2 regions of the Janthinobacterium sp. GW823-FHT03B06 genome follow, and region 1 is predicted to be linked to the other one. Evidence: predicted binding sites of a transcription regulator. Region 1 holds the regulator's gene; the other holds the start of a gene.
What was found. The regulator LexA, encoded in region 1, represses DNA repair genes until DNA is damaged. The targets are predictions, from matches to a motif close to ACTGTATNNNNATACAGT.

Region 1 (4,293 bases):
GGCAGCGCCCGAAGATACGCCGCGTTCCCAGCTGAACCTGAACCTGGCAACGACAGAAGCGTAATTATCTTGCCCGGCTAGCGCCGGGCTTTTTTTGCTCCGCGATCATGAACGATAAAAAAAACTACGGCTTTACCACCACCATCCTGCATAACGACCGCCGCAAGGGCATCGAGCATGGTTCGCTGCACAAGCCCGTGCACACTTCCGTCGCGTTTGGTTATGCCGATGCGCGCCAGCTCGCTTCCGTATTCCAGGGCAAGGAACCCGGTTTCCGCTATGGCCGCCAGGGCAACCCCACCGTGTCCGCGCTGGAAGACAAGGTCAACAAGATGGAAGACGGCGTGGCGACCTTGTGCTTCGCCACCGGCATGGGCGCCATCGGCGCCGTGGTGCAGTCGCTGCTGCGCGCGGGCGACCATGTCGTCTCGTCGGCCTTTTTGTTTGGCAACACCAACAGCCTGTGGCAAACGGTGACGGGGCAGGGCATCGCCGTGTCCTTCGTCGACGCCACCGAGGTAGCCAACGTGGCGGCCGCCATCACGCCTGCCACGCGCATCTTGTTCGTGGAAACCATCGCCAATCCGCGCACGCAGATCGCCGACCTGAAAAAAATCGGTGACCTGTGCCGCGAAAAGGGCATCTTGTACATCGTCGACAACACGATGACGACGCCGTATTTGTTCCGCCCGAAAGCCGTGGGCGCGGGCCTCGTGGTCAACGCCTTGACGAAATCCATTGGCGGCCACGGCAATGCGCTGGGCGGCAGCTTGACGGACACGGGCGTGTTCGACTGGACGCAGTATCCGAATATTTTCGAGAACTACAAGAAGGCGGCGCCCGCGCAGTGGGGCATCGCGCAAATCCGCGCCAAGGCCTTGCGCGACTTCGGCGCGTCCCTGGGGCCGGAAGCGGCGCACCATATCGCCGTCGGCGCGGAAACCATGGCCTTGCGCATGGACCGCACTTGCTCGAACGCACTGGCGCTGGCCACCATGTTGCAGGCCGACCCGAGAGTGGCGGCCGTGCATTACCCGGGCTTGGCGTCGCACCCGCAGCACGCGCTGGCGAGCGACCTGTTCCGCAGCTATGGTTCGCTGTTCAGCTTTGAATTGAAGGATGGCATCGATTGCTTCGATTTCCTCAATCGTTTGAATTTGGCCATTCCAGCGAGCAACCTCGGCGACACGCGCACCCTGGTCATTCCCGTCGCCCACACGATCTTCTACGAGATGGGCGCCGAGCGCCGCGCCAGCATGGGCATCGCCGAATCGCTGATCCGCGTCTCCGTCGGTATCGAGGATGAGGTGGATCTGCTCGAGGATTTCCGCCAGGCACTCGATGTATAAGTCGCCGGACAAATGAAAAGGGCCGCAACAGTCATGCTGTTGCGGCCCTTTGTTCGTGCAGTCGTTTAATGCCAGCTGCGCATCAGTCCCACAGCCAGGCCTTCCAGGGCGAATTCATCTTTCGGCAGCAGTTCGATGACGGAAACTTAGGTGTCAGGCATGAGAAGGGGCCGCAACTAAAAACCGGGGTCAGACCCGGCGGGTCTGACCCCGGCAGGCAACTTAATGCCAGCTGCGCATCAAGCCGACTGCCAAGCCTTCCAGGGCAAATTCATCTTCCGGCGACACGGTGATGACCTTGAAGTCTGGGTTTTCCGGCAGCAATTCGATGACGGAACCCGTCTTCTTGTAGCGCTTGACGGTGACTTCATCGCCGATGCGGGCCACGACGATCTGGCCATTCTTGGCGCTGTCGACCTTCTTGACGGCCAGTAAATCGCCATCCATGATGCCGGCGTCGCGCATGGACCAGCCGCGTACCTTCAGCAGGAAGTCGGGCTTGGCCGAGAACAGGGCCGGGTCCACGTTGTAGCTCGCTTCCAGGTTTTCCTGGGCAAGGATGGGCGAACCGGCGGCCACCCTGCCGATCAGGGGCAGCGACATCAGCAGCGCCGCCGGCACTTTCGATGGCGGCGCTTCGGCTGCCGCGCCGATCAGGCGGATGCCGCGCGAGGTGCCGGGCGAAATCTCGATCGCGCCCTTGCGGGCCAGGGCCTGCAAATGCTCCTCGGCCGCATTGGCCGATTTGAAACCCAGTTCATTGGCAATTTCGGCACGGGTGGGAGGAAAGCCCGTGTTTTCAATCGCGTCCTTGATCAGGTTCAGGATTTGTTCTTGTCGTGCTGTCAGCTTGATCATGAGCGGTGGGTGCATACTAAAATGCTGTCTATATGAACAGTCTGTATTTTTGTACAGTATCGCTCACTATGCAAGGGGATTTCCGTGTTTTCGGCGAATTTCGCAAGAAATACTTGTTCCCGGTCGAAAAGCACGGTGGTCCGCGGGCTTTTCGGGCACTGGCGCAAGCAATGATTGAAACGTTTGCAAAAGGCGGTTATAATCTTCGGCTGACCTTCCCACACCCGTCTTGACGCCGGGGTGGGCGATTATCAATCCGACCTGAAGGAGTTTGCATGCGTCATTATGAAATAGTCTTTATCGTCCATCCGGACCAAAGCGAGCAAGTGCCCGCGATGATCGAACGCTACAAAGCCAGCGTAACCACCCGCGGCGGTTCGGTTCACCGCGTGGAAGATTGGGGCCGCCGTCAAATGGCTTACTCGATCCAAAAGCTGCCTAAAGCACACTACATCTGCCTGAACATCGAATGCGACAACGAGACCCTGGTCGAGTTGGAAACAGCATTCAAATTCAATGATGCCGTGTTGCGTCACCTGACCGTTAAAATGAAGAAAGCTGAAACAGCTCCTTCGCCGATGATGAAATCGGTACAACGCGAAGACGCGGCCAAAAGCCACCGCACCGAAGCACCAGCAGCCGCTCCAGCCGCAGCAGCAGCTTAATTCTTGACCAGGATCGTGCGCTGAACCAGCTACAAGTCACCGCCATCATTGCCGAGCGCGAAATATTGCGCTACACCCCGGCAGGACTGCCGATTGTGAATGCAGTATTGCAACACAGTTCGCAGCAGATGGAAGCAGGGATTGCCCGTTTGACCGAGTTTGATGTTGCCGCGCTAGCCGCTGGCGAAATTTCAGGCCGGTTCAGTCAGGCAAGCTTGGGCGGGGTGTATCAGTTCACGGGTTTCCTGGCCAGGAAGAGCCGCAACAGCAAGAGTTTGGTGTTTCACATCATTGATTTTAGTGCAGTCAATTCTGACTAGCGCATTTTAGATACAGGAGCCTGACATGGCATTCGGTAAAAAGTTCGACAAAAATAAGCTCAAGCTTAAAGAAAAACGCAAACAGCAAAACCCTTTGTTCAAACGTAAGAAGTTCTGCCGCTTCACGGCAGCGCACGTTGAGCAAGTCGACTACAAAGACGTCGACACGCTGAAAGACTTCGTCCAGGAAAACGGCAAGATCATGCCAGCACGCCTGACCGGTACCAAAGCGCACTACCAGCGCCAAGTCGACACCGCAATCAAGCGCGCTCGCTTCCTCGCGCTGCTGCCATACACCGATCTGCACCACGCTTAATCGGTCAGATATTCCTGGAGAAGAACTATGCAAATCATTCTGTTAGAAAAAGTTGTAAACGTCGGTAACCTCGGCGAAGTCGTCAAAGTCAAAGACGGTTACGCACGTAACTTCCTGATCCCGCAACGCCTGGCACGTCGTGCTACGGCAACCGCTGTGGCTGAATTCGAAGTCAAGCGCGCCGAACTGGAAAAAGCTGCTGCCGCCAAACTGGCCGCATCGCAAGCCCAGGGCGAAAAACTGAGCGGCCTGACCGTTCAAGTTGCTCAAAAAGCTGGCGTCGATGGCCGTCTGTTCGGTTCCGTCACCAACTTCGACATCGCTGAAGCGCTGACCAAGCAAGGTTTTGCTGTTGAAAAAGCACAAATCCGCATGCCTACCGGCCCGCTGAAGATCGTTGGCGAGCACAACGTTTCGGTTGCTCTGCACACCGACGTGGTCGTGGAAGTTGTTATCGCTGTCGTTCCAGACGCGAACGCGTAATCGTCTGCGGGCCTGGCCCGCAAGCGCTGCCGCACTATGAAAAGCCGGGTTCGCCCGGCTTTTTTGTGGCCTTTTTTTCGCTCATTTTCAGCCCTTTATTTTTGCCGGCACGCCGAAGCGGGTATAATTCGCGCCATGAACGCCCCCTCTGATCCGCAACTGGATTCCCTCCGTATTCCGCCGCATTCGATCGAAGCAGAACAATCCGTTATCGGTGGTCTGCTGCGCGACAATGCCGCCTATGACCGCATCGCCGACTTCATGCATGCGGAGGATTTCTATCGCTATGACCATCGCATCAT
Region 2 (4,293 bases), 180 kb from region 1:
AAAGAGCGAAGCGCTGCAAGTGTATCTGCACAAGGGTTTTCGCAGCGTGGGCACGTTCGACTATGCCTACAGCCTGTTCTATGACCGGCTGCATTTCCTCGTGTATGAGGGAAACTGAGGGGAAACTGAGGGAGAGCAGGGGCGGCCGGCAGCCGCCCCGCGAGGGTGCTTACAAGGCCAGGAAGGCCAGGCCCGCCACGGCCGTCGGCAGCAGGGCGCCGGCCAGCAGGCCGACGGCGCCGATCGATTCATCCTTGAAGCCGCGGCGCAGCAGGGCCACGCCGGCCGGGTTCGGCGCATTGGCGATGACGGTCAGGCCGCCGCCGGCCACGGCGCCGGCCATCAGCATGTATTTCGCTTCGTCCGTCATGCCGACGATCAGCGAACCGAGGTAGGTGAGGGCTGCATTGTCGGTAATTGCCGTCAAGCCCAGGGCGCCGAAGAACAGGGCCAGCGGCTTCAGACTCGAGACGATCGGTTGCAGCCACCATTGCTGCATGCCGCCCAGTACCACCAGGCCGCCGAGGAAGAAGCCGACCAATAAGCCTTCCTTCAGGATCAGCGGGCTTTGATAGCGTTCATACGCCTGCACGAAGCCGAGGAAGAACAGGAACAGGCCGATGAACAGCACGGGATGATGCGCCAGGGTCACGACGCCGGCCAGCACGATCATGTGCACGAGGCTGACGGCCAGCGGTACTTTCGGCGCTTCCACTTCGCCGGCTTTCGGCTTGATGTCGGAGGTATTGCTGTGCAGATATTTGCGCAGCAAAATGCTCACGCCCGTGGCGTTGACCAGCACGGCGATGGCGGCTTTCCAGCCGAAATGGGTGGCCATGAAGGCGCTGTCCCAGTTCCACGTGGTGGCCACCATCAGCACGGGTGGTGCCGCATACGAGGTGAGGGTGCCGCCGATGGAAACGTTGACGAACAGCACGCCCAAGGCGCCGTATTTCAGCCATTCAGGAATGCCCGGACGGAAGATTTGCGGCGCCAGCATCAGCGCGGCCAGGGTCATGGCGGCCGGTTCCGTGATCAGGGAGCCCGTCAGGGGCACGAGCGCCAGGCCCAGCCAGACGAGGGCCAGTTCCGTGCGCAGCGGCATCACGCGCGCCACGCCTTTCAACAGGCGCTGCACGGCGTCGAGCACGGGGCGCGAGGCGGCCACGACCATGACGACAAAGACGAACAGCGGTTCCGTGTAATGGCGCGACTCGGCATACTCGATGGCCGCATCGCTGCCCGAGACAAAGGCCATGATGATGATCAGGATGAAGGCCCAGAAGCCGAACACGACTTCCACTTCGCCCAGCAGATGCAGCAAGCCCGCATGGCGGGGGTGGCGCCGCGATAATGTTTCAAACGATTTGGCGGCGAAGGTGTGGATGAGCGCAAGGCCGAAGACGATGGCGCTGATGAGTTGGATGGTGGTCAAATGCGTTTCCTTATGGACGGAGGAAGCCGCCCGGTGCATTGCCGAGCGGTAAGGAGAGTGCTTATGGTACAGCAATCGATGCCAGAAACGGGGTTTTTCGGACATGGCGGAGCGGCCTGCGGGCAGGCGCTGCGCAGATAAGCCTTGCCAAAAGCGGGTCCGGATAGTACTGTATATGCATACAGTATTCATCTTGATATTCAATTATGCAACATTCCCAATTGATGGCGTCGCCGGAAGCCTTGCACCCGTCCCTGTGGCGTGCGTCGCAGCTGGGCCAGGGCGCCGCGCGCTGCCTGGATACGGGCTTTGCCGCCCTGTCGGCGCAGCTGCCCGGCGGCGGCTGGCCCAGCGGCAGCCTCATCGATCTGCTGGTGCAGCAGCCGGGCAGCGGCGAATTGCGGCTGCTGGCGCCCGCGCTGGCGCAGCTGCCGGGCTTGCCCATCGTGCTGCTGCAGCCGCCCCATCCGCCGCAGGCGCTGGCCCTGGCCGCGCAGGGGCTGGCGCCGTCGCAATTGCTGTGGCTCAAAAGCACCGGCAGCAAGGATGCCCTGTGGGCGGCCGAGAACATCTTGCGCAGCGGCACGTGCGGCGCCCTGCTGTTCTGGCAATCGCACGTGCGCGCCGACAGCCTGCGCCGGCTGCACCTGGCGGCGCAGTCGGGCAACACCCTGTTCTGCATGCTGCGCCCCTTGCACGGCGCGCAGGATGCGTCGCCCGCGCCGCTGCGCCTGTCCGTGCGTCCGGCCGCCGGCGGCATTGAAATCGGCTTCATCAAGCGCCGGGGACCGCAGCGCGACGCGCCGTTGTTCCTGCCCCTGCAACCTCCTTCTTTACTGCTGCGCCATGCGACTCTGGATCGGCCTGTGCCTGCCCCGGCTCCCGCTCGAAGTGTTTTGCCCGCGCTGGTCGGCTGACAGCCTCGGCGTGGTGCTGGAGCAGGAGCAAGTGATGGCCGTGTCGCCGCTGGCCTTGGCGGCCGGCATCCGGCCGGGCATGCGCCGCGCGGGCGCGCTGATGCTGGCACCGCAGGCGCGTTTGCACGAGCGCTCGCCCGAGCTGGAAGCGCAGGCCCTGCAGGCGGTGGCGCTGGCGCTGCTGCAATATTCGCCGCTGGTGGCGCAGGGCGAGGAAGCGACCCTGCTCGTCGACGCGGGCGCCAGCCTGCGCCTGTTCGGCGGCGTGCGCGCCCTGTGCCGGCACATCGCGGCCAGCTTGCGCGCGCTCGGCTACACGGCCCAGCTGTCGTGCGCCCCCACGGCACGCGGTGCCTGGCTGCTGGCGCGCGCCGGTACGCGCCGGGGCCGGACCTTGAGCATGGCCAGCTTGGTGCGCCGCCTCGATGGCCTGCCGTGCGCCTTGCTGCCGCCCGCGCGCCCCTGGCTCGACTGGTTCGAGGGCATCGGCTGCCGCACCCTGGGGCAGTTGCGCCACTTGCCCCGGCCCGGCTTGCAGCGCCGCTGCGGCGGGGCCTTGCTGGACATGCTCGACGACGCGCATGGCCACAGCACGGAACTGTTCGTCTGGCTCGAGGCGCCGCCCACGTTCCGCGCCAGCCTGGAACTGTTCGACCGCGTGGAGCACGCCGACGCGCTGCTGTTCGGCGCGCGCCGCCTGCTGCAGCAAATGACGGGCTGGCTGTGCGCGCGGCAATTTGCCGTCGAGCGCATACAGCTGCTGCTGGCGCACGAGCGGGGCAGGGTGGCGCGCCCGCCCACCGTCATCGATCTGGCGCTGGGCGAAGCCGTCTGGCGCGACGAGCACTTGGTGCGTTTGCTCAAGGAACGCCTGGCGCAGCTGGCGCTGGAGGCGCCCGTGATCGGCTTGAGCCTGGAAGCGCTGCAGGTGCAAGCGATGGCGCCGCCCAGCGAGAGCCTGTTCCCCGAGCCGGGCGGCACGCCGCAGGAGCGTCAGCGCCTGCTGGAATTGCTGGTGGCGCGCTTGGGCACAGACAATGTCTTGCAGGCCGCACCGCGCGCCGATTACCGCCCCGAGGCGGCCAACCAGTGGCTGCCGCTGCCGGCCAGGGGCAGTGGCAAGAACGCGCCACCCGACTTGCCGCCCGGCTTGTCCGGCATGCCCCGTCCCGGCTGGCTGCTGGCCCAGCCCATTGCCCTGTTGATGCGCGAGCACCGGCCCTTCTATGGCTCGCCCTTGAAAATGGTGTCCGTTGCCGAGCGCATCGAAGCGGGCTGGTGGGGCCAGTCGCAGGCGCGCGATTATTTCATTGCGGAAGGCCTCGACCACGCCCACTACTGGGTCTACCGCGAACGCATCGCCGGCAGCGGAGAAGACGCCGCGCCGCGCTGGTTTTTGCATGGCTTGTTTGGATGAAAGGGCTGTCCTGCTGAAACGGCCATGCTTGGCTATACTTGCTTTCTTGCGTCGCGTCTTTAATTGAAATGAAGGATATCCATGGTACCGCTTTCCGACTTCCCCATCACCCAAAAATGGCCTGCCCGGCACCCCGAGCGCCTGCAGCTGTACTCGCTGCCCACGCCGAACGGCATCAAGGTCTCGATCCTGTTGGAAGAGCTGAGCCTGGCGTACGAGCCGCACCTGGTCAGCTTCGAGCAAAACGACCAGCTGTCGCCCGCCTTCCTGTCCCTCAATCCCAATAACAAGATTCCCGCCATCCTCGACCCGGACGGTCCCGACGGCAAGCCGCTGGCCCTGTTCGAGTCGGGCGCCATCCTGCTGTACCTGGCGGAAAAGACGGGCAAGTTCCTGCCGCAGGACGCGGGCCTGCGCTATGAAACCATCCAATGGCTGATGTTCCAGATGGGCGGTATCGGCCCCATGTTCGGCCAGGTGGGCTTCTTCCACAAATTCGCCGGCAAGGAATACGAAGACAAGCG

Region 2: imuA (translesion DNA synthesis-associated protein ImuA) is a predicted target of LexA. The motif match lies at 1,604-1,621, and genes of this name have one in related genera.

What each region holds. Positions count from the first base shown of each region.
Region 1 covers NZ_JBXAJE010000002.1:596,760-601,052, reverse strand. The annotation lists gene purF (amidophosphoribosyltransferase) at 1-64, shown strand, start outside; gene AC1RBA_RS08660 (cystathionine gamma-synthase family protein) at 108-1,349, shown strand; partial or broken gene AC1RBA_RS08655 (transcriptional repressor LexA) at 1,415-1,492, opposite strand; gene lexA (transcriptional repressor LexA) at 1,572-2,207, opposite strand; gene rpsF (30S ribosomal protein S6) at 2,483-2,872, shown strand; gene priB (primosomal replication protein N) at 2,893-3,192, shown strand; gene rpsR (30S ribosomal protein S18) at 3,218-3,508, shown strand; gene rplI (50S ribosomal protein L9) at 3,536-3,991, shown strand; gene AC1RBA_RS08625 (replicative DNA helicase) at 4,127-4,293, shown strand, end outside.
Region 2 covers NZ_JBXAJE010000002.1:778,304-782,596, reverse strand. The annotation lists gene AC1RBA_RS09525 (GNAT family N-acetyltransferase) at 1-118, shown strand, start outside; gene AC1RBA_RS09520 (putative Na+/H+ antiporter) at 170-1,435, opposite strand; gene imuA (translesion DNA synthesis-associated protein ImuA) at 1,642-2,352, shown strand; gene AC1RBA_RS09510 (Y-family DNA polymerase) at 2,282-3,769, shown strand; gene AC1RBA_RS09505 (glutathione binding-like protein) at 3,851-4,293, shown strand, end outside.